DNA from 3 places in the Amycolatopsis sp. ATCC 39116 genome. Region 1 is predicted to be linked to each of the others. Evidence: riboswitches for the same ligand, from Rfam matches in the RefSeq annotation. Region 1 holds a riboswitch; each other region holds the start of a gene.
What was found. A riboswitch is a leader RNA that binds a small molecule or an ion and turns the genes downstream of it on or off. The one in region 1 is predicted to bind S-adenosylmethionine.

Region 1 (7,596 bases):
GTGCGCGGGTGGCGGACGCCCTCCGCGCGGCAGGCGGCGCGATCGAGGGCACCGACGTCACGGCGCTGAACCTCGCGCGCAAGCTGGCCGACGGCGAGCAGATCTACGTCGGCATCCCGCCGCCTGCCGGCGTGCAGCAACCGGCCGAGAGCGGCGGCGCCCCCGCGCTCGTCGACCTGAACACGGCCAGCGCCGAGCAACTCGACGCCCTGCCGGGGATCGGCGAGGTCACTGCCCAGCGCATCATCGACTGGCGCACGAAGCACGGGTCGTTCCGGTCGGTCGACCAGCTGCGTGAGGTCGAGGGCATCGGCGAGACACGACTGTCCCGGCTGCGGGAGCAGGTGACGGTCTCGTGATCACGGAACCTGTTGTCCGGCATGACTTTCGCCTGGTGCCGGCCGCGTTGTCGCTGTGGCTCGGAGCGCTGCTCGGACTGTTGTGGACGTGGTGGCTGGCTCTGGCGTGCGGCGCCGCGGCGGTGCTGGTGTCGTTGGGGCTGCTGATCAAGCTGCGTCCGGCCCGGTCGCGCTGGTGGGCGGGCGCGGCGGCGCTGCTCGTGGCCGGTCTCCTGCTCGCCGGTCCGCTCGGCCTCCGGTTGAACCGGGCGGAGCACGACCCGCTCCACGGCCTCGCGCAGCGGGGCACGGAGGTGACCCTGCGGGTGCTGGTGACGGAACGTCCGAAACCCGTGCGGTCGGCCGGATATGCAGATCAGCAGGCCGGGCCGAGGTCGGTGGTGATCGCGGCCGACGTCCTGCACGCGGAACGTCACGCTGAGCCGGTGGTCTCGACCGGACGGGTCGCGCTGCTCGCGCCGTTCGCAACGTGGAGCGAGATCATTCCGGGTCAGGAGGTCACCGCGAGCGGCGAGCTGGCCCCGCCGCGGGACGCCGACCTGACCGTGGCCGCGGTTCACGTTCGCGGGCCGCCCGTGGAAGCCACGGAGGCGCCCTGGTGGCAGCGCGCCGCGGAATCGATGCGTGAGGCGCTCCGCAACGCGTGCGCGGTCCTGCCCGAGGAGCAGGCCGGGCTGGTGCCGGGGCTCGTCGTGGGCGACACGAGCGGGCTGTCCGAACGGCTCGACCGCGAGTTCACTGACGCTGGCCTCACGCACCTGATGGCGGTCAGCGGGTCCAACGTCGCGATCGTGTGCGGCGCCGTGCTGCTGCTGTTACGGCTGTTGCGGGCAGGACCACGGTTGTCCGCGGCGCTGTCCGGGGCAGCGCTGGCCGGGTTCGTGGTCCTGGCTGGCGGGGAGCCGAGCGTCCTGCGGGCCGGAGTCATGGGCGCGATCGCCCTGCTGGCGCTGGCGCTGGGGCGGGAACGCTCAGTCGTCCCCGCACTGGCCGCCGCGACCTGCGTCCTCGTGGCGTGGGACCCGGCGATGGCCGTCAGCTTCGGCTTCGCGCTGTCGGTGATCGCGACGGCCGGGCTGGTGCTCCTCGCGCCGCGGTGGGCGGAGAGCCTTCAGCGGCGCGGCGTTCCGCCGGGCTTCGCCGAAGGGCTGGCGGTTCCGGCGGCGGCGTTCGTCGTGACAGCGCCTGTCGTGGCCGGGATGGCCGGGCAGCTCAGCCTGGTCAGCGTGGCGGCGAACGTGCTGGCCGCGCCGGCGGTCGCTCCGGCGACCGTGTTCGGGGTGCTGGCGACGGTCGTCGCGACCGCGTGGCCTGCCGGAGGTGAGCTGATCGTCCGGCTGGCCGGGCCGGAGGCGGGCTGGTTGATCGTCGTGGCGCGGCGGGCGTCGGAGGTGCCCGGTGCGGTGCTGGCGTGGCCCAGCGGCTGGTGGGGCGGGTTTCTCGCGCTGGTGGTCGCCATCGCCGTGGTTCTGGCACTGCGCCGTCGGCGCTTGCGGGTGCTGCTGGCGCTCGTGCTGGCCGGGGTGCTGCTGCTCGTCGTCCCGGGCAAGGTGATCGCACCCGGCTGGCCGCCACCGGGATGGGCGGTGGTCGCCTGTGACGTCGGTCAGGGCGACAGCCTCGTGCTCGCCACCGGTGAGCCCGGACGGGCGGTGGTGGTGGACGCCGGGCCCGAGCCGGGGCCGGCCGACCGGTGTCTGGACCGGCTGGGCATCGAGCGGGTGCCGCTGGTGGTGCTGAGCCACCTGCACGCCGACCACATCGGCGGACTCGACTCGGTGTTCGAGGGACGCTCGGTGGGCGCGATCGCGGTCGGGCCCGGGCGGCAGCCCGGCTGGGCGTGGCGGCAGGCCGGCCAGATCGCGGCCCGCCACCGGGTCCCGCTGCTCGAACTGGACCTGGGCCGGCGGCTCGAGTGGCCGGCGCTGAGCCTCGAAGTGCTGGGACCCAGATACGTGTCCGAAGGGGAGGACGACGACGGCACACAAATCAACAACAGCTCGGTGGTGCTACGAGCCCGCACACCGGCCGGCAGCGTGCTGCTGACCGGTGACGTCGAACTCGCCGCACAAGCCGACCTGCTGGCCGCCGGAACGGATCTGCACGCCGAGATCCTGAAGGTGCCGCACCACGGCAGCAGGTTCTCGCTGCCCCAGTTCCTGGCCGCGGTGTCCGCGCGGCTGGCGCTGGTGAGCGTCGGTTCGGGCAACCGTTACGGCCACCCGAACCGGACGACACTCGACACCCTGACCGCGGACGGTGCGCTCATCGCCCGCACGGACACCGACGGCGACACCGCGGTGATCCCCGACCAGACCGGACCGGCGGTCGTTCGCCGGGGAAAGTGAGGTGGAACCTTGATCAGAGGCGCCGGGCCTGGCAGAGACCCGGGACCTGTCAGAGACCCAGGGCCTTGTGCACGGCCGCCGCCGACGGCGGGACCGTCGCCTTCGGGCCGACCTCGTTCTCGATCGCGTCCAGGGTCTTCAGGCCGTCACCGGTGATGAGCAGGACGGTCTCGGCGTCCGGGTCGATCTTGCCCGCCTCGATGAGCTTCTTCGCCGTCGCGACGGTGACACCACCGGCGGTCTCGGTGAAGATGCCCTCGGTACGGGCGAGCAGGCGGATGCCCTCGACGACCTCTTCGTCAGTCACGTCCTCGATCGCGCCGCCCGTGCGGCGAACCGTGTCGAGCACGTAGGGGCCGTCGGCCGGGTTGCCGATCGCGAGCGAGCGGGCGATGGTGTCCGGCTTGACCGGCTGCACCACGTCGTGGCCGTTGCGGAACGCCGCGGACACCGGCGAGCAGCCGGCGGCCTGCGCGCCGAACACCTTGTACGGGGTGTCGTCGACCAGGCCGAGCTTGGCGAACTCGCGGAAGCCCTTGTCCACCTTGGTCAGCTGGGAGCCCGAGGCGATCGGCACGACGATCTGCTCGGGGATCCGCCAGCCGAGCTGCTCGGCGACCTCGTAGGCGAGCGTCTTCGAGCCCTCGGAGTAGTAGGGGCGCACGTTGACGTTCACGAACGCCCAGTTCTCGTGCTCGGCGGCCAGCTCGGTGGCGAGGCGGTTGACGTCGTCGTAGTTGCCGTCGACAGCGATCAGGTTGCCGTCGTAGACCGCGGTGGTCAGCACCTTGGCGCGCTCGAGCGAGGAGGGGATCAGCACCACGGACTGCCAGCCGGCGCGGGCCGCGGCCGCGGCGACGGCGTTGGCCAGGTTGCCGGTGGACGGGCAGGCCAGGGTGTCGAAACCGAACTCGCGAGCGGCGGCTAGGGCGACGGCGACGACGCGGTCCTTGAACGAGTGGGTGGGGTTGCCGGTGTCGTCCTTGACCCACAGGCTCTTCACACCGAGAGCCTTGGCGAGCCGGTCGGCCTTCACCAGCCTGGTACAGCCGGGCTCGGTGTTCGGGATCTCCTCGACGTTCGAGGGCACCGGCAGCAGCCGCTTGTAGCGCCAGATGTTGCGCGGCCCCGCCTCGATGTCCTCGCGGCGGACACGACCGAAGTCGTAGGCGACCTCCAGCGGCGAGAAGTCCTCGGCGGAGACGAACTCCGGGGCGAGCGGCTGGCGGTGGCCCTCTTCCTTGGAGACCAGTTCCACGGCCGGGCCGAGGTCGACGGTGCGACGGGTGGTGGTCGAATCGAGGGCTGCAGTCATCGCGAGGTTCCTTTCCTCATCTGCCCCGCTGACGCGGGCCGGAATTGGCACCGTGATCGTCAGCTACCTCGCGGAATCGAGATGACAGGCTGACGCCGGTTGCCGGGGCTTCGTCGGGCCGTTCCCTCTGCCCCTCTGGATGAGCGGTATTCGGTTGTGGTGGCTGTCGCGCTCGCGCGATGCCTGGTTGACAACATACGGCACCACGCTCGGAGCACGCCATGCCCCTGCGGGTTTCATCACGCTCCGGAGCTGTCGGTGGTCCGTGGGAGGATCTGAACCGTGACCGCGCCGGCAACCACCTCCGCCCCCCTGCAGCTCGTGCTCGGCGAAGAGGAGCTGCTCGTCGAGCGCGCCGTCCGCGCCGCCCTGGAACAGGCACGCAGAGAGGACGCGACGGCCGAGCTGACGAAGGTCCGGGTGTCCGATCTCACCCCGCCCGGCCTGGCCGAGCTGGTCAGCCCGTCGCTGTTCAGCGAGGGGCGCGTCATCGTGCTGGAAGGCGCGCAGGACATCGGCCAGGAGCTGGCCGACGCGGTGCTCGCCTACGCGAAGATGCCTGCCGACGGCGTCGTCCTGGTCGTCGTGCACACCGGCGGCGGCCGCAGCAAGGCGGCCAAGTCGCTGCCCGCGGCGCTGCGCAAGGCCGGCGCCCAGGTCACCGAGTGCCCGAAGATCACCCGGCCGGCCGATCGGGAGTCGTTCGTCCGCAACGAGGTGCGGCAGGCCGGCGGCAAGATCGACCCGGCCGGGGTGGCCGCGTTGATCGATGCCGTCGGATCCGACCTGCGAGAGCTGGCCGCGGCGGCGTCGCAGCTGGTGGCGGACTCGGGCGGCCGGGTCGACGAGGAAGCCGTGCGCCGCTACCACCGGGGCCGCGCGGACGTGACGGGCTTCGCGGTCGCGGAAAAGGCCGTCGCGGGCGAGCGCGGCGCGGCGCTCGAAGCGATGCGGTGGGCGCTCCAGATCGGCGTGGCGCACGTCCTGATCGCCGACGCCCTCGCGGACGCCGTCCGCACCATCGCCCGCGTGTCGGCGGCCGGCCGCGGCAACCCGAACCAGATGGCCGGTGAGCTGGGCATGCCGCCGTGGAAGATCCGCAAGGCGCAGGGGCAGTCCCGCGGGTGGACCCAAGCCGGACTGGCCGACGCGATGGCCGTGGTGGCGCGGGTGAACGCCGAGGTCAAGGGCCAGGCCGCGGACCCGGCCTACGCGCTCGAACGGGCCGTCCTGGAACTCGCCGCCGCCCGCGACAAGCGCTGAGCTCAGCGCCGCGGTCGGGCCGCGGCCGTTCGGCTCCTGGAAGCGGGGCGCGGTGGGGTGGGGAAGGTTTCGGCGTTCGGGACGAGCGCTGAGTTCGGTGCGCGAGTCGGACTGCGGTTGCTTGGTGTGAGGTGGGGCGGGCTCATCATCGCTCGGAACGAGCGTGAGTTCGCTGACCGGCGGGTCCGGGTGAGGGGCTGGCGCCTGCTGCGCCAATGGCTGTGCGGCCGCCGGAGCCGAGCGTGCAGGGAGTTGCGGGTTCAAGTCCCGTCACTCGCGAACCCGTCACCCCTGGACAGCAGAAGGGCGGGCACCCTGCTGGATGCCCGCCCCTCGGAAGATCAAGCTCAGAGCTGGTTGACGCGCTTGGCCATCGCCGACTTCTTGTTGGCGGCCTGGTTCGCGTGGATGACGCCCTTGCTGGCGGCCTTGTCCAGGGCGCGAGCGGCAGCCTGCTGCAGCTCGACGGCCTTGGCCTTGTCGCCTGCCTCGGCGGCCTCGCGGAACTTGCGGATCGCGGTCTTCACCGAGGACTTGACCGACTGGTTGCGCTGGCGCGCCTTCTCGTTGGTCTTGATGCGCTTGATCTGGGACTTGATGTTGGCCATGAAGGCGCTCCTTCGATCTGTCGGTGGCTTCGCTGCCGCGCTGTACCGGCCCCGGCGTGCGGGTTTCCTCCCTGGCGGAATGCCGCACGGCAACGACCGACAAGGTTAGCAGGGCGCTACGGTGGCACTCGCACTGGCTGGGGAGGCTGCAGGTGAACGGCACGGCGCTCGGGCTCGTCCTCGTCGCCGCCGTCGTGCACGCCGGGTGGAACCTCGCCGCCAAGCGGGTCGACGACGGGGCCCGGTTCGTCTTCCTCTACTACACCGTCTCGGCGGTGGTCTGCGCACCGGTCGCGGTCGTGGCGCTGGTGGTCGAGGGGCAGCATCCACAGTGGACCTGGCTGCCCGCGGCGCTGCTGACCGCGATCTTCCACATCGCCTACGGCATCGTGCTGCAGCGCGGCTACCGCGTCGGCGACCTGTCCGTCGTCTACCCGCTGGCGCGGGGGAGCGGGCCACTGCTGTCGGTGCTCGCGGCGGTCGTCCTGCTCGGCGAGCGGCCCGGGTGGCTCGGGCTCGCCGGCGCCCTCCTCGTCGTGACCGGGGTGCTGGTGATCGGGCTCGGCTCGCGCTCGGCGGCGGACGCGCGCGCCCGCCGGGCCGGGGTCTTCTACGGGCTGCTCACCGGCGTCACCATCGCGGCCTACACGCTCTGGGACGACCACGCCGTCAACGCCCTCGCCGTCCCGCCGTTGACCTACTTCGCCGCCGGCGCGGTGCTGCAGAGCCTGCTGCTCGCGCCCACGGCCGTGCGCGCGGACGGGCGGATCGGCGCGCTGTGGCGGGCGCACTGGCGGGAGGCGGTGGCCGTCGGGGTGCTGTCGCCGGTCGCCTACGTGCTCGTGCTCTACGCGATGCGCATGGCGCCGGTCAGCCTGGTCGCGCCCGCGCGTGAGGTGAGCATCGTGCTGGGCGGGATCGCGGCCTGGCTCGTGCTGCGCGAGCCGCACCCGGTGCGCCGCCTGGTCGGCTCGGTCGTCGTCCTGGCCGGAATTGCCGCGATTGCGGCTTCCTGACCAGGTGGGGTAGGCAGGAGGTATGGACGTCCTGAGCAGCCGGGTGCTGATCCACCCCCGTGACCCCGAGAAGACCACGGCGTTCTACCGGGACGTGCTCGGCCTGGCCATCTACCGCACGTTCCCCGGCGGGACCGTGTTCTTCACCGGCCAGGGCTACCTGGAGGTCGTCGGCCGCGGCGAGAAGGGCACCAGCCCGGACGTGGAGCTGTGGTTCCAGGTCCGCGACCTCAAGGCCACGCTGGACGAGCTGGCCGAGCGCGGGGTCGTGCCGGACCGCGAGGCCCGCCGCGAGCCGTGGGGCCTGGACGAGGCGCGCATCTCCGACCCGGACGGGACGTCGATCGTGCTGGTGGAGATCCCGCCGGACCATCCACTGCGGACGGACATCCGCCCGCAGTGAGCCGCCACGCGCGACCGGCGGCGGGCCTGCGATTGTTCCGGCGCGTTGGCGGATCTTGCGGGGCCGGGTTTGGGCTTGCGGCGCTGGTGGTGCCTGGGGCTGATTCTTGGGGGCGCTGATCGCGGATTTCGCGGGGGTTGGGTCTGGACTCGCGGCGCCGGTGGCGTGCGCGTGGCGCTGGTGACGGCGGATCTTGCGGGGCCGGGTTTGGGCTTGCGGCGCTGGTGGTGCCTGGGGCTGATTCCTTTGGTGCGCTGACCGTGGATCTCGCGGGGGCTGGGTCT
Region 2 (7,596 bases), on a different contig from region 1:
GGCCGACCAGGCCAGCAGCTCACGCCGCACCTGATAGCCGTGCGCCCGGCCGTACATCCGTACGACGCCCAGCACCAGCAGCCGCGTCGGCGACACCCGACCTCCTTAAGCCTTCCCAGGTAACAATGCACGAGACGGCATCCGTACGCTAAACAGGCATGAGCATCCCTGTGTTGACGGCGGTGGCCTGGCCTTATGCCAACGGGCCCCGTCACATCGGCCACGTCTCCGGCTTCGGCGTCCCGTCGGACGTGTTCTCGCGCTACCAGCGAATGGCCGGCAACCGGGTGCTCATGGTGTCCGGGACCGACGAGCACGGCACGCCGATCACGGTCCAGGCGGACAAGGAGGGCCTCACCTCCCAGCAGACCGCCGACAAGTACACGCGCCAGATCGGCCAGGACCTGCAGGGCCTCGGGCTGACCTACGACCTGTTCACCCGCACCAGCACCGGCAACCACGCCGAAGTCACGCAGCAGATCTTCCTCGCGCTGCACCGCAACGGCTACGTCGTGCCCAAGACCACGACCGGCGCGATCAGCCCGTCCACCGGGCGCACGCTGCCGGACCGCTACATCGAGGGCACCTGCCCGATCTGCGGTTACGACGGCGCGCGCGGCGACCAGTGCGACAACTGCGGCAACCAGCTGGACGCCGCGGAGCTGATCAACCCGAAGTCGCGGATCAACGGTGAGACGCCGAAGTTCGTCGAGACCGAGCACCTGTTCCTCGACCTGCCCGCGTTCACCGAGAGCCTCGGCAAGTGGCTGTCGACGAAGACCGACTGGCGGCCCAACGTCGTCAACTTCACCAAGAACCTGCTCGACGACATGCGGCCGCGCCCGATCACCCGCGACCTGGACTGGGGTGTGAAGATCCCGCTGGACGGGTGGCGCGACCAGCCGCTGAAGCGGTTCTACGTGTGGTTCGACGCGGTGATCGGCTACTTCTCGGCCAGCGTCGAGTGGGCCCGCCGCAGCGGGAACCCGGACGCGTGGCAGGAGTTCTGGACCAACCCGGAGGCGCGCGGCTACTACTTCATGGGCAAGGACAACATCACCTTCCACGCCCAGATCTGGCCCGCGCTGCTGCTCGGCCACAACGGCGCGGGAGACAAGGGCGGCCAGGTCGGCCCGTACGGCAAGCTCAACCTGCCGGACGAGATCGTGTCGTCGGAGTTCCTGACCATGAGCGGGTCGAAGTTCTCCACCTCGCGCGGCACGGTCATCTACGTCAACGACTTCCTGCGCGAGTTCGGCCCGGACACCCTGCGCTACTTCATCGCGGTGGCCGGCCCGGAGACCCAGGACACCGACTTCACCTGGGACGAGTTCGTCCGCCGGACCAACTTCGAGCTGGCCAACGAGTGGGGCAACCTGGTCAACCGCTCGATCTCGATGGCGCACAAGAACAACGGCGCGATCCCGGCCCCGGTCAAGCCGGCGCCCGCGGACGAGGAGCTGAAGGCGCTGTCCCGCAAGGCGTTCGAGACCGTCGGCGGGCACCTGCAGCGGTCGCGGTTCAAGCTCGCGGCCACCGAGGCGATGCGGGTCGTGTCCGCGGCCAACCGGTACCTGTCCGACCAGGAGCCGTGGAAGCTCAAGGACGACGCTGATGCCACTGCGCGGCGTGACACTGTTCTCCACACCGCGCTGCAGGTGGTGTCGGACGCGAACACGCTGCTCACCCCGTTCCTGCCGCACTCGGCGCAGAAGGTGCACGAGGCGCTGGGCGGCACCGGCGTGTGGGCCGCGCAGCCGGAGCTGCAGGACGTCGAGGACCTGGACATCCCCGGTCGGATCAACCCGATCCTGACCGGCGACTACGCGGCCGAGCAGGCGCGCTGGGAGTCCATCCCGATCGAGGTCGGCCGCCCGCTGGCCAAGCCGACGCCGCTGTTCGCCAAGCTCGACCCGAAGCTCGGCGAGACCGGTCCGGAGTGGGCCCCGATCGCGCAGTGAGCAAGAAGGAACGGCCACCGGTGCCGGAGCGCCTGCCGGCGCCGGTGGTCGACTCGCACACGCACCTGGACGCCTGCGGCGCGGTCACGGCGGCCGACGTGGCCGAGCTGGCCGACCGCGCCGCGGCGGCCGGGGTGACCCGGATGGTGACCGTCGCCGACGACCTGGACGCCGCCCGCTGGGCCGCGGAAGCGTCCACTTGGGACGAGCGGGTGTGGGCCGCGGTGGCCATCCATCCCACGCGCACCAAGGACTTCGGCGAGGCGGAACAGTCCGAAATAGAGCGTCTGGCGCGCCAGGACCGGGTGGTCGCGGTCGGCGAGACCGGTCTGGACTACTACTGGGACTACTCGCCGCCGGACGCCCAGCAGGAGGCGTTCCGCTGGCACATCGACCTCGCCAAGCGGGTCGGCAAGCCGCTGATGATCCATGACCGGGACGCGCACTCCGACGTGTTGCGGATCCTGGACGAGGAGGGCGCGCCGGAGACCGTGGTGTTCCACTGCTTCTCCGGCGACGAGGACATCGCACGCCGGTGCGTGGACGCCGGGTACGTGCTGTCGTTCGCCGGCACGGTCACGTTCCGCAACGCCCGCGCGCTGCAGGCCGCGGCGCGGCTCGTGCCCTCCGGGCAGTTCCTCGTCGAGACCGACGCGCCGTTCCTGACGCCGCACCCGTTCCGCGGACGGCCGAACGAGCCGTACTGCACCGCTTATACGGTCGCGTTCCTCGCCGACCTCCGTTCGGAGGGGCTGGAACAGGTCTGTTCGGCGGTGTCGGAGACGGCCGAACGCGTGTTCCGGCTGCCGTCCGTCACAGCGGGTTGAACGGACTGCGACATCCGTGGAAATCAACCATCCACCTGGAGGAGTGACGAACGCCACGACATTCCGCCCGGTGTTTGCGCAACCTCGCGGGGTCCGTTACTGTCCCGTGACCGTGCCGCATGATCGCTCCAACCGGGCGAAGAGCGGGACACCCGGAGTCAAGCCAGTGCAGGTCGGGATCGGGGATGGCGAAGACTTCGGGAGCCGTAGTGCGAAAGGGATCGACCTGCTGTGACTGGTAGTAGATGGGCCGACGCGCGTCCGACTGAGGCGATGGACTGGTTCGAGTCCAGCCGTGGTGGCGCGGTGGGCACCCTCGACTGGCCCGACGCCGACGCGTTCTCGGACGACCTGGCTGTCACCGAGCACGACATCCGCACGGTGCTGGGCAACGACGCGGACGATCTCATGGCCGAGGCCGAGATCGACGTCGACGAGCTGATCCGGCTGATCAACGCCGAGACCACGATGCTCCCGGCCCTCGCCATCCCGGACGCGGCCGCACAGGACCGCACGGCCGCCGTGGAGGCCGAGGAGGAGCCGGAGAAGGCCCTCGTCTCCGCGGTCAAGACCTGGAAGCGGCGGTTCCTCCGCGGCTCGGTCCTGGCCCTCCTGATCAGCCTCACCGGTGGCGGCGCCGCCGCCCTGGCCATGAACAAGAGCGTGACCGTCGACGTCGACGGCCACACGCAGACCGTGCACAGCTTCGGCAAGACGGTCGGCGAGGTCCTCGAGGACGCCGGTCTCACCGTCGGTGAGCACGACGCGCTGTCCCCCTCGCCGCAGGCGCCGGTCGGTGACGGCGGCGTCATCAAGCTGGAGCGCGGCCGCAAGCTGAACCTGGTCGTCGACGGGGTCGCCCGCGAGTCCTGGGTTCGCGCGACGAGCCTGCAGGAAGCCATCACGCAGCTGGGCCTGAGCGGCCAGTTCGGCCCGGGCACCGCGTACTCGATGCCGCTGGACGCGGAGCTGCCCCTCGACGGCGCGACCGTCGAGGTCAAGACCCTCAAGAACATCACCGTCTACGACGGCGACGCCGCCCCCCGGCAGATCAGCACCACCGCGATCACCGCGGAGGAGTTCCTGGCGGAGCAGGGCATGTCGCTCGGCCCGGACGACGAGATCGAGGGCGGCCTGGCCCTCAAGCTGACCAACGGCGCCGAGGTGCACATCTCGCGCACCGGGGTCACCGTGATCAACCAGGAAGAGGACATCGATCCTCCGGTCCAGGAGATCAAGGACGCGACCCTCGACGCGGGCGACGAGGTCGTCCAGGACCCGGGCACCGCGGGCAAGAAGCTGGTGACCTACCGGATCACCAAGCGCAACGGCAAGGAGACCGCCCGCGAGGAGCTCTCGACGAAGGTGATCGTCGAGGCCAAGCCGAAGATCGTCCGGGTCGGCACCAAGCAGCCGGTGATCAGCGACAGCGCCATCTGGGACGCCATCGCGAAGTGCGAGTCCGGCGGCAACTGGTCGATCAACACCGGCAACGGCTACTACGGTGGCCTGCAGTTCAACAAGAGCACGTGGGACGCCTACGGCGGCGACCAGTACGCGGCCTACCCGCACCAGGCCACGCGCGAGCAGCAGATCGCGGTGGCGACCAAGGTGCGCGACGACCGCGGCGGCTACGGCGCCTGGCCCGTCTGCGGCGCCAAGGCCACCAGCTGATCCCCGACAGCACACACATGATGACCCCGGCCGGTGGCCGGGGTCATCTTTTTTTCCCGCGTACCGGCACCCGGCAACGAAAGCCCGAAACCCCCCGAACCACCCCTCTCCCGCAACCCGATCCCCAGCCAAATCGGTTGCCGAGCCACCGGGTCAAGCCACGCTTTCCCGGCTTGACGCGGTGTCTCGGCAACCGAACACTGAAAGATCGGGTTCGGGAGGAGCAGACCCGGGCGTAGCGAAGCGAAGCCCGGCGCCCTGGACACCCGCGTAGCGGCTACGATCCATCCCCGTGACAGCACTGCTCGGACCAGCCGAGATCCGTGGCTTGGCCGCCGAGCTGGACGTGCGTCCCACGAAGAAGCTCGGCCAGAACTTCGTGCACGACCCGAACACCGTCCGCCGCATCGTCGACCTCTCCGGGGTGGGCCAAGGCGACCACGTCCTCGAAGTCGGCCCCGGCCTCGGCTCGCTGACGCTCGGCCTCCTGGACTCGGGCGCGCACGTCACCGCCGTCGAAATCGACCCGGTCCTCGGCGAGCGCCTGCCGGCCACGGTCGCCGAGCGCGCCCCCGAGGCCGCCGCCCGGTTCACCGTCCACATCCAGGACGCCCTGAAGCTCGCCGCCGAGGACCTCGCCGACCAGCCCACGCACCTCGTCGCCAACCTGCCCTACAACGTCGCCGTCCCGGTGGTCCTGCACCTGCTCGCCGAGCTGCCGTCGCTGGCGCACGGCCTGGTGATGGTGCAGACGGAGGTCGCCGACCGGATGGCCGCGGGCCCCGGCAGCCGCACCTACGGCGTCCCGAGCGTGAAGCTCGCCTGGTACGGCCCGGCCCGCAAGGTCGCGCCCGTGCCGCGCGCCGTGTTCTGGCCGGTGCCGAACGTCGACTCCGCGCTCGTCGGCTTCGAGCGCGCCGCGGAACCGGTGTCGGACGCGGACCGGGACGAGGTCTTCGCCGTCGTCGACGCCGCCTTCGCCCAGCGTCGCAAGACGCTGCGTGCCGCGTTGTCGTCGTGGGCGGGCTCGGGGGAGAAGGCCGAGGCGATCCTCCGCGCGGCCGGCGTCGACCCCCGCGCTCGGGGCGAGCAACTGGGGGTAAGGGACTTCGCCAAGATCGCCGCGAGCAAGTCCTTACCACCGTTTGTGTGATCTCGCACCCTGATCCGGACCAGGGACTTGCCAAAAAGATGTGAAGTCCGTTCTACTCTTTGAGGTATCCATCCCGAGCGGCTGAGAGACCTGGCTCGCCGAAGCCGCAGCAACCACCCCACCCGGGGGCAGGTGCTAACGCCAGGACCGATGGAGGATTCCTGTGTACCGCACGATGCTCACGAGGCGCCGCGTCGTCGACGAATGTCGTCGCACGGTCTGTGCGTGTCGTCGCTGACCGCTTTCCCTTCACCACCATTTCCTGACTTCGCCTGACCGTCCTCTGTAGACGGTCTCCTTGGTGTGCGGTCGGCGCGTTCGCGCCCGTTGTGCTGGAGCCATTCGTGATCACTGTCGAAAACCTGACCAAGTCCTTCCCCGGTGCCGCCAAGCCCGTCCACGCCCTGCGGGACGTGAGCGTCGAGGTGCCCGCCGGCGCCCTGTTCGGCGTCGTCGGCCCGGCCGGCTCCGGCAAGTCCACCCTCACCCGGTGCATCGCCCTGCAGGAGAAGCCCGACCGCGGCGTCGTCCGCCTGGACGGGCTGAACACCACCGGCCTCGACGGGCGGAAGCTGCGTGAGGTGCGCCGCCAGGTCGCGGTGCTGGACGCGCAGCCGGTGCTGCACGCCGAGCGCACCGTGGCGGGCAACGTCGCGGCCCCGCTGGAGCAGCTCGGCCTGGAGGGCCCGCAGCGGCGCAGCCGCGTCGGCCGCCTGCTCGACCTGGCCGGCCTGACCCAGCGCGCCGCGCTGCGGCCGAGCGAACTCACCCCGGGCCAGCGCCGCCGCGTCGCGCTGGCGCGGTCGCTGGCCGCGGGCCCGGCCGTGCTGCTCGCCGACGACCCGACCGCCGGTGTCGGCGCCGAGGAGACCGGCGCCGTGCTGACCGTCCTCGACCGTGCCCGCGCGGAGCTGGGTGTGACGGTGCTGCTCACCACCCAGGACGGGGCCGCGGTGCGGCGCGTCTGCGACGGGGTCGCGGTGCTGGAGGACGGGCGGCTCGTCGAGCAGGGCACCGTGCTGGAGCTGCTGGCCAACCCGGCGAGCAAGGTCGCGCAGAGCCTGCTGCCCCCGATCGACACGCCGCGCAGCCAGTCGTCGAGCTACGACCGGTCCGTCGACGTGGTGCTGATCGGCTTCGCGGCCGTCGGCGCGCTGCTGCCCGAGGCCTCCGCCCGGTTCGAGGTCGAGCTCGCCACCATCGGCGGCGGCCTGACCCGCGTCGGGGACACCCCGGTGGCCCGCTTCCGCGTCGGCGTCAACGGCAGCCAGGCCGACGCGGCGCTGGCGTGGATCGCCGACCGGGGAGCGCACGTCGTGCACCCGAAGGAAGGCCCGAAGAGCATCGTCGCGGCCTGACCAGGCACGCGAGGAGGGGCGTCCCGGCCGGGCGCCCCTCCTCGTTTTCACTTGCCCCGCACCAGGACCCCGACCGCGATCGCGCCCGCGGCCACGATCGCCGCGGCCCAGCCGTTCGCCACGGCGTAGCCGTGCACGGTCGCCGCGGGCAGGGCCAGGCCGGCGACCGAGGCGGTCGCGCTCGCCGCGATCGTGTTCAGCGACGCCGTGCCGATCGACGCGCCGACCTGCTGGGACGTGGTGATGAACGCCGACGCCACCCCCGAGTCCTTCGGCTCCACCCGGGCGGTCGCGATGTTCATGACCGTCGGCATCGCCAGCCCGGCGCCCGCGCCCAGCACCAGTTCCACCGGCAGGACCAGGCCCCAGTAGGACGTGTCGACCGACAGCTGGGTCAGCCCGGCGAGCCCGGCGGCCATCAGCAGGAGCCCGGTCACCAGCAGCGGGCGCGGCCCGGTCCGCGGGATCAGCCGGCGCGTCAGCAGCGTCGAGACCGTGACATTGCCCAGCAGGAACGGCAGGAACGCCAGGCCGGCGCCGAGCGCGCCGAAGCCCATGATCGCCTGCAGCTGGTAGGTGAGAAACAGGAACATCCCGAACATCCCGAAGGCCGCGACGGCGAT
Region 3 (7,596 bases), on a different contig from region 1:
GCGCGACTTCCTGGAAGTGCTGACGAACTGGTACGTGCGCCGGTCGCGCGAGCGGTTCTGGGCCGGTGACAAGGACGCGATCGACACCCTGCACACCGTGCTGGAGGTCGTGTCGCGGACGATGGCGCCGCTGCTTCCACTGACCACCGAGGTGGTGTGGCGCGGGCTCACCGGCGGCCGGTCGGTGCACCTGCAGGACTGGCCGCTGGTCGACGAGCTGCCCGCCGACGCCGCGCTGGTGACGGCGATGGACCGGGTCCGGCAGGTGTGCTCGTCGGCGCTGTCGCTGCGCAAGGCGAACAAGCTGCGCGTGCGGCTGCCGCTGGCGAAGATGCTCATCGCCGCCGATGACGCGGAGGCGCTGGCGGACTTCACCGACATCATCGCCGACGAGGTCAACGTCAAGTCGGTCGAGCTGAGCACGGACGTCGCCGCGCACGGCCGGTTCGAGGTCGCGGTCAACGCCCGCGCCGCCGGGCCGCGCCTGGGCCGGGACGTGCAGAAGGTGATCAAGGCCGTCAAGGCGGGCGACTGGACCACCTCGCCGTCCGGCGCCGTGGTGGCCGCCGGCATCGAACTCGCCGAGGGCGAGTACGAGCGGCGCCTGGTCGCCAAGGACGAGGGCGCCACCGCGGAGCTGCCCGGCGGCTCCGGCCTGGTCCAGCTGGACACCGCGGTGACCCCGGAGCTGGCCGCCGAGGGCGTGGCGCGGGACCTGGTCCGCGTCGTGCAGCAGGCGCGCCGCGACGCCGGGCTCGACGTGGCCGACCGGATCGCGCTGACCGTGGACGCGCCGGCGGACGTGGTCGCCGCGGCCAAGGCGCACGAGGAGTTCGTGGCGGGCGAAACCCTGGCGAACTCGGTGTCGTACGGGCACGTGGACGGCGGTTTCGCGGGCGCGGTCGGCGACGGCGACAAGATCACTGTGGCGGTAACGAAGGCCTCCTGATCACCGACAGACGGGGAAACACCAACAGGGGGTTTCGCCGGTGACTTGGCGCAGGTGGGTGCTGGCGGGTGGCGCGGCAGCGGTCGTCGCGATCGTCGTGGCGGCCGTTGTCGTCGTGTGGGGCGGGTCCTCGCCGGACAAACCCCAGGCCAGCGGCTCGGGCGCCGAGGACTCGGGCACGGTGGCTTCCCGGTTCCTGCTCGCCTTCGCCGAGGGCGACGCCGACGCGGCGGCGGCGCTGACCGACGACCCGCGCGCGGCGAGCGTGCTGATCGCCGACGCTCGCCGCGGCCTGGCCCCGATGTCCGTCTCGGCGCGGCTGGGCCAGGTCACGCCCGCCGCCACCCGGGCCACCGCGACGTTCCAGGTGAGCTGGACGATCGCGGCCGGGCAGGTGTGGTCCTACGACAACAGCCTCGACCTGGTGGCCGCCGACGGCCGCTGGCTCGTGCACTGGAGCCCCGCGGTGGTGCACCCGAAGCTGCGCGCCGGACAGCAGCTCGCGGTGCGCACGCGCGCGGGCAAGAACGCCGTGGTCGACCGCAACGGCAGGCCCGTCCTGACCTGGCAGGCGTCGGGCACGCAGGTGGCGGAGCCGGGTGTGGCGCCGCTGCTGGTGCCCGCGTTGCAGCGGACGGTGTCCGCGCGGTCGCAGGGCGGCTGGTCGGTGGTCAGCACGGATGTCGACGGCGCGGTGCAGGAAACGCTGTTCGGCCAGGGCGACGTCGAGGTGGCGGCGCTGACCACGACCCTGAGCCTGCCCACGCAGGCGGCGGCGCAGCGGGCGGTCGACTCGGCGGCGTACCCGGCGATGCTGGTGGCGATCCAGCCCTCGACCGGCGACCTGCTCGCGGTGGCCCAGAACGCGGCGGCCGGGGCCGAGCCGAAGGCGCTGAACGGCCTGTACGCGCCGGGGTCGACGTTCAAGATCGTCACCGCGGCGGCGTTGCTGGAGTCGGGCGCGGCCACCGCGGACACGATCGCGGACTGCCCGGCCACCGCGCGCATCGGGCAGCGCACGATCCCCAACGACGATCAGTTCTCCTTTCCGCCGCTGCCGCTGCACTCGGCGTTCGCGCACTCGTGCAACACCACGTTCGCGCAGCTCGCGTCGACGCTGCCGCCGGACGCGCTGGCCGACGCGGCGAGCGGGTTCGGCCTCAACGCCGACTTCGCCATCCCGGGCATCACCACCGAGGCGGGCAAGGTGGTCGCCACCACCAGCGGCGCCGAGCAGGTGGAGTCCGCGATCGGGCAGGGCACCGTGCAGGCGAGTCCGTTCGGCCTGGCCCTGATGGCGGCCACCGTCGCGCGCGGCGACGAGGTGACGCCGCGGCTGTGGCAGGAGCTGGAGACGTCGGTGAACACCGGCTACCGGGCGCCGTCCCGGGACGTGATCGCCGCGCTGCGGACGATGATGCGCGAGGTCGTCACCGGCGGCACCGCGACCGGGCTGCGCGGCAACGGCGTCGTGTACGGCAAGACCGGCACGGCGCAGTTCGGCGACGGCAGCCAGGCGAACGGGTGGTTCGCCGGGTACCGCGACGACGTGGCGTTCGCGGTGCTGCTGCTCGGGTCGGACTCCTCCAAGCCGGCCGTCACCGTGTCGTCGGCCTTCCTCGGCGCGCTGGGCTGACGTTTCGGCCGCGGCCGACGTGTGCGGCTACTACCGTGGCCGGTGTGGAGACGATCGCGCTGGCCGAGGTGGCCGCGGTGCTCGCCGACCCGAGCCGGGCGGCGATGTGCCTCGCCCTGCTCGACGGGCGGGCGTGGACCGTCGGGGAGCTGGCCCGCACGGCGGGGATCGCGCCGTCGACGGCGAGTGAGCATGTCAGCCGCCTGAAGGAGGCGGGGTTCGTGGCGGGGGTGAAGCAGGGGCGGCACGCCTACGTGCGGATCGCCGACCCGCGGGTGGCCGAGCTGATCGAGCACCTGGCGCAGCACGCCGGGCACCGGTCCGCCTCGGGGCTGCGCGAGTCGCTGCGCGTGCGGCGGCTGGCGTTCGCGCGCACCTGCTACGACCACCTGGCCGGCACGGTGGGCGTCGCCCTGCGTGACGGCATGATCCGGACGGGACTGGTCTCCGACGGGAACGGCCTCGCGCTGACCGGGCGCGGTCGTTCGGTGCTCGGCGAGCTGGGGGTGACGATCCCCGCCGGGCGGCGCCCGTTGCTGCGGGCGTGCCTCGACTGGACCGAGCGCCGCGACCACCTGGGCGGCGCACTCCCCGCGGCGCTGTTCGCGCGCGGCGTGGAGGCGGGCTGGTTCGTGCGGCGGCCGGATCGGGCGGTGGTGGTGACCGAGGCGGCGGGGGAGCCGCTGGCGCTGCTGGGTGCGGAGCTGCCTGCTGATCGCCCTGGGGTGGCCTGAGGTTGGTGTGGCCCTGGCAGGGGCTGCGCCGTGAGGCACGTCCCGCCGGCCACCGGTGCCCGCCGCTGGCCCGCCGTGTTCGCGCGGCCGGGAGCGGCATGCGGTGCAACCGGCGCCGCCCGGCCGCGCGCTCGTCGTCATCGTGTGCGCACCTGCCGTCGAGACGAGGCGGTGCGCAAGGTGCTCGCCCCGGTACTCCGTGCACCCGCTCGCGATCTTGTTGCGGGACAAGAGAAAAGCGGCCCTGACATGCCGGAAGACCCCACCGGGGCGCGGTCCGGCTCCTCGGTTCCTTATCCTGAAGCCTGACAATCCGGGCAGGGGAGGTGCGGGTGGGCGAGCTGCCGGTCGTGCTGGGGCTGGGCTCGGCCGTCCTGCTCGCCGCCGTGCTCGCGGTCCGCTTCTCCACCCGCCTCGGCCTGCCGTCGCTGCTGCTCTACCTCGCGATCGGCGTGCTGCTCGGCGAAGCCGGGTTCGGCATCCAGTTCTCCGACCCGTTCCTCACCCAGGCGCTGGGCCTGGCCGCCCTCGTCATGATCCTCACCGAGGGCGGCCTGACCACCCGCTGGTCGGCGGTGAAACCCGCGCTGGGCCAGGGAGTGGCACTGTCCACAGTGGCGGTCGGGCTGAGCATCGCGATCACCGGCCCCGCCCTGCACTGGCTGCTCGGCCTGGACTGGCGGATGGCGCTGCTGTGGGGCGCGGTGCTGGCCTCCACCGACTCGGCCGCCGTGTTCTCCGTGCTGCGCGGCGTCGGCGTGCCCCGGCGGATCGTGGGGGCGCTGGAACTGGAGTCCGGCATCAACGACGCCCCCGCCTACATCGCGGTCGTCGTGCTGGCCGAGGGCACCCGGATCGACTGGTCGCTGCCGCTGCTGGTGGTCTACGAACTCGGCGCCGGCCTGGTGCTCGGGCTGCTGCTCGGGCTGGCCGGGGCGTGGGCGCTGCGCCGCGCCGCCCTGCCGGCCACCGGGCTCTATCCACTCGCGACGGTCGCGGTGTGCGTGGTGGCCTACTCGTCCGGGCAGCTGCTGCACGCCTCCGGCCTGCTCGCCACCTACGTCGCGGCGGTCGTGCTGGGCAATTCGCGGCTGCCGCACCGCTCGGACACGCTGTCCTTCGCCGAGGGGCTCGGCTGGCTCGCCCAGATCGGGTTGTTCGTGCTGCTGGGCCTGTTCGCCTCGCCCGAACGGCTGCTGGAGTCGATCGTGCCGGGCCTGATCGCGGCCGCGGTGGTGCTGGTGTTCGCGCGGCCGGTGTCGGTGCTGGTGTCACAGCTGCCGTTCAAGGTGCCGGTGCGCGAGCAGGTGTTCCTGTCCTGGGCCGGGTTGCGCGGCGCGGTGCCGATCGTGCTCGCGATGATCCCGCTCTCCCAGGAGATGCCCGGCGCGCAACGGCTCGTGGACGCGGTGTTCGTGCTGGTGATCGTGCTCACCCTGGTGCAGGGCCTCACGCTCGGCCCGCTCGCGCGGGTGCTGCGGCTGAAGGCGGACACCGAGCCGAAGGAGATCGAGGTCGACGCCGCGCCGCTGGACGAGCTGCAGGCCGAGCTGCTCCAGGTCAAGATCCAGCACGGCTCGCGCCTGCACGGCGTGTACCTGTCGGAGCTGCGGCTGCCCGCCGGGGCGTCGCTGAGCCTGATCGTCCGCGACGGCCGCAGTTTCACCCCGCAGCGCACCGACCGGCTGCAGCGCGGCGACCAGATCCTGATCGTCAGCACCGAGTCCGCGCGGGAGGCGGCGGAGCGGCGCATCCGCGCGGTGGACCGGGCCGGGCCGCTGGCGCGCTGGAAGGGCGAGTCCGGCAACTGAGACCCGCTGGCGCGCGGCGGGGGCGATCGGTTACTGTGTCCGCGTAGGTCATGAGTGCCAGCGCCAAGCCCCGGCTCGCTGGCCGGCAACCCTCCTTCCGCGGTGGGGTGCCCCGGGTGAGGACCTGGCTCGTCGCGAGGTGCGACGGGCAAGCGCGGACCCCTTGCGGGTCCCCGGACCCGAGGAGCCTTTCCGATGACTCTCGCTCTCGAACGCGTCACCACCCCCGCCGTCACCGCCGCCGCGGCCGTCCCGCTGGTCACCGGCGGGGAGCTGGACTACGCCAACCTCGACCACGCGGCCAGCGCCCCGTGCCTGGAGGCCGTGCGCCGCGCGGTGGACGAGTTCCTGCCGCACTACGCGAGCGTGCACCGGGGGGCCGGGTTCGCCTCGCAGGTGTCCACAAAGGTCTACGAGCGCACCCGCGACGTGCTGCGCCGGTTCGTCGGCGCCCGGCACTCGGACGCGGTCGTGTTCACCCGCAACACCACCGACGCGCTGAACCTGCTGGCCCGCAGCCTGCCGCGGCACACGTCGGTGGTGCTGTTCGACACCGAGCACCACGCCGCGCTGCTGCCCTGGCGCGGCCCGAACGTGCGCCGGATCCCGCTGCCGAACACGCGGCTGGCCGCGGTGTCCGCTGTGGACAGTGCGCTCGCGGAGTGCCCGGAGGGGCCGCGGCTGGTGGTCGTGACCGGCGCGTCGAACGTGACCGGCGAGCTGCTGCCGGTGGCCGAGATCGCGGCGGTGGCCCGGCGGCACGGCGCGCGCATCGCGCTGGACGGCGCCCAGCTCGCGCCGCACCGGCCGATCTCGGTGCGGGAGCTGGACGTGGACTACGTGGTGCTGTCCGGGCACAAGCTGTACGCGCCGTTCGGCGCGGGCGCGCTGATCGGGCGCGGCGACTGGCTGCGCGCGGCGGACCCGTACCTGGCCGGAGGCGGGGCGACGAAGTCCGTGCGCCGCGACGGCGACGGCCTCGGAGTGGCTTGGCAGAGCGGGGTGGAGCGGCACGAGGCCGGTTCGCCCAACACCGTGGGCGTGTACGCGCTGGGCGTGGCGTGCGAGCAGCTGGCGGCGTCGTGGGACGCGGTGGCCGCGCACGAGCGGGAGCTGCTGGAGCGGCTGACACGCGGTCTCGCCGCGGTGCCGGGGCTGGCGGAGCTGCGCCTGTTCGACGGCGCGGCGGAGCGGGTCGGCACGGTGAGCTTCGTGCTCGACGGGTTCGAGCCGGGCTGGGTGGCGGCGGTCCTGTCGGCCGAGTACGGGATCGGCGTCCGCGACGGCGCGTTCTGCGCGCACATCGCGGTGCGGCGACTGGTGGAGCGCAGCGGCGGGGAGGGGCAGCAGGCGCTGCGGGTGAGCCTCGGGCTGGGCACCACGACCGAGCACGTCGACCGGCTGGTGACCGCGCTGCGGCAGATCGTCGCGCGGGGCGCGCGGTGGACGTACGGCGTGGTCGACGGCCGGTGGGCGCCGTGCCCGGACCCGCGGCCGCTGCCGGACTTCCTGCGCTGAGCCGGCGCCGCGGCTGTTCCCCGGGTTCGGATGGTGACCCGTCTGCTGGGTGCGGTGGCTCGGCGCCCGGTTCGCCGGCCTGCGCCGGGCACCGTGTGCGGAACGGCGCCACTGCCGGGTTTCCCGTTGAGGGGGCACGTGCGCCCGGCAGCGCGCTGACCGGCTTTCCCGGCCTGCGCCGGGGCCGTCGCGGCAGCCGTGGACAATGGCGGGGTGAGCAGTGACCCCCAGCCCTCCCCGGAACCGGACACCGTGCCGGACGAGCAGCCGGCCACCCCGCCCAAGCGGCGCGCCCTGCTGCTGGCCGTGATCGCGATCGTGGTGTTCGCGGCGGACGTCGTGACCAAGTCGGTCGTCGTGGCGACCCTGGAGGGGCACGAGCCGGTCCGGGTCCTCGGCGGGCTCGTCTACCTGCAGCTGATCCGCAACCCCTTCGCGGCCTTCGGCATGGGCGTCACCGGCATGACCTGGGTGTTCGCGATCGTCGCGTTCGGGGTGGTGATCGCGCTCATCTGGTTCGCCAAGCGGCTGCGGTCGCCTGGCTGGGCGATCGGCCTCGGGCTCATCCTCGCCGGCGCGCTCGGCAACCTGGTCGACCGCGTCTTCCGCGCGCCCGGCGTGCTGCGCGGCCACGTCGTCGACTTCGTGTCGCTGTTCGCGCCCAACGGGGACGTGTGGCCGGTCTTCAACGTGGCCGACTCGGCGATCTGCGTCGGCGGCGTGCTGATCGTGCTGCTGTCCCTGCTCGGCCGCGAGTACGACGGCACCGTGAAGAGGGCCAAGCGTTGAGCGCCCGGATGCTGCCCGTCCCGGACGGGCTCGACGGCATGCGCGTCGACGCCGGGCTGGCGAAGCTGCTCGGCCTGTCCCGCACCGTCGTCGCGGAGCTGGCCGAGTCCGGCGACGTCCTGCTCGACGGCCGCCCGGCGGGCAAGTCCGACCGGCTCT

Region 2: it holds a riboswitch for S-adenosylmethionine, as region 1 does, so the genes downstream of both, AMY39116_RS0320125 (methionine ABC transporter ATP-binding protein) here and thrC (threonine synthase) in region 1, are expected to answer to the same signal.
Region 3: it holds a riboswitch for S-adenosylmethionine, as region 1 does, so the genes downstream of both, AMY39116_RS0339785 (aminotransferase class V-fold PLP-dependent enzyme) here and thrC (threonine synthase) in region 1, are expected to answer to the same signal.

The regions. Positions count from the first base shown of each region.
Region 1 is NZ_AFWY03000033.1:69,946-77,541, forward strand. Features, by position in the region: gene AMY39116_RS0327410 (ComEA family DNA-binding protein) at 1-359, shown strand, start outside; gene AMY39116_RS0327415 (ComEC/Rec2 family competence protein) at 395-2,707, shown strand; gene thrC (threonine synthase) at 2,757-4,022, opposite strand; SAM riboswitch class I at 4,036-4,168, opposite strand; gene holA (DNA polymerase III subunit delta) at 4,305-5,285, shown strand; gene rpsT (30S ribosomal protein S20) at 5,633-5,893, opposite strand; gene AMY39116_RS0327435 (EamA family transporter) at 6,046-6,909, shown strand; gene AMY39116_RS0327440 (VOC family protein) at 6,932-7,312, shown strand.
Region 2 is NZ_AFWY03000018.1:99,913-107,508, reverse strand. Features, by position in the region: gene AMY39116_RS0320150 (PadR family transcriptional regulator) at 1-96, opposite strand, end outside; gene metG (methionine--tRNA ligase) at 159-1,961, shown strand; gene AMY39116_RS0320140 (TatD family hydrolase) at 1,958-2,788, shown strand; gene AMY39116_RS0320135 (resuscitation-promoting factor) at 3,062-4,462, shown strand; gene rsmA (16S rRNA (adenine(1518)-N(6)/adenine(1519)-N(6))-dimethyltransferase RsmA) at 4,755-5,615, shown strand; SAM riboswitch class I at 5,681-5,772, shown strand; gene AMY39116_RS0320125 (methionine ABC transporter ATP-binding protein) at 5,960-6,973, shown strand; gene AMY39116_RS0320120 (DHA2 family efflux MFS transporter permease subunit) at 7,021-7,596, opposite strand, start outside.
Region 3 is NZ_AFWY03000080.1:11,311-18,906, forward strand. Features, by position in the region: gene ileS (isoleucine--tRNA ligase) at 1-949, shown strand, start outside; gene AMY39116_RS0339770 (penicillin-binding transpeptidase domain-containing protein) at 1,008-2,585, shown strand; gene AMY39116_RS0339775 (helix-turn-helix transcriptional regulator) at 2,630-3,319, shown strand; gene AMY39116_RS0339780 (potassium/proton antiporter) at 3,652-5,130, shown strand; SAM riboswitch class IV at 5,177-5,291, shown strand; gene AMY39116_RS0339785 (aminotransferase class V-fold PLP-dependent enzyme) at 5,326-6,648, shown strand; gene lspA (signal peptidase II) at 6,862-7,437, shown strand; gene AMY39116_RS0339795 (RluA family pseudouridine synthase) at 7,434-7,596, shown strand, end outside.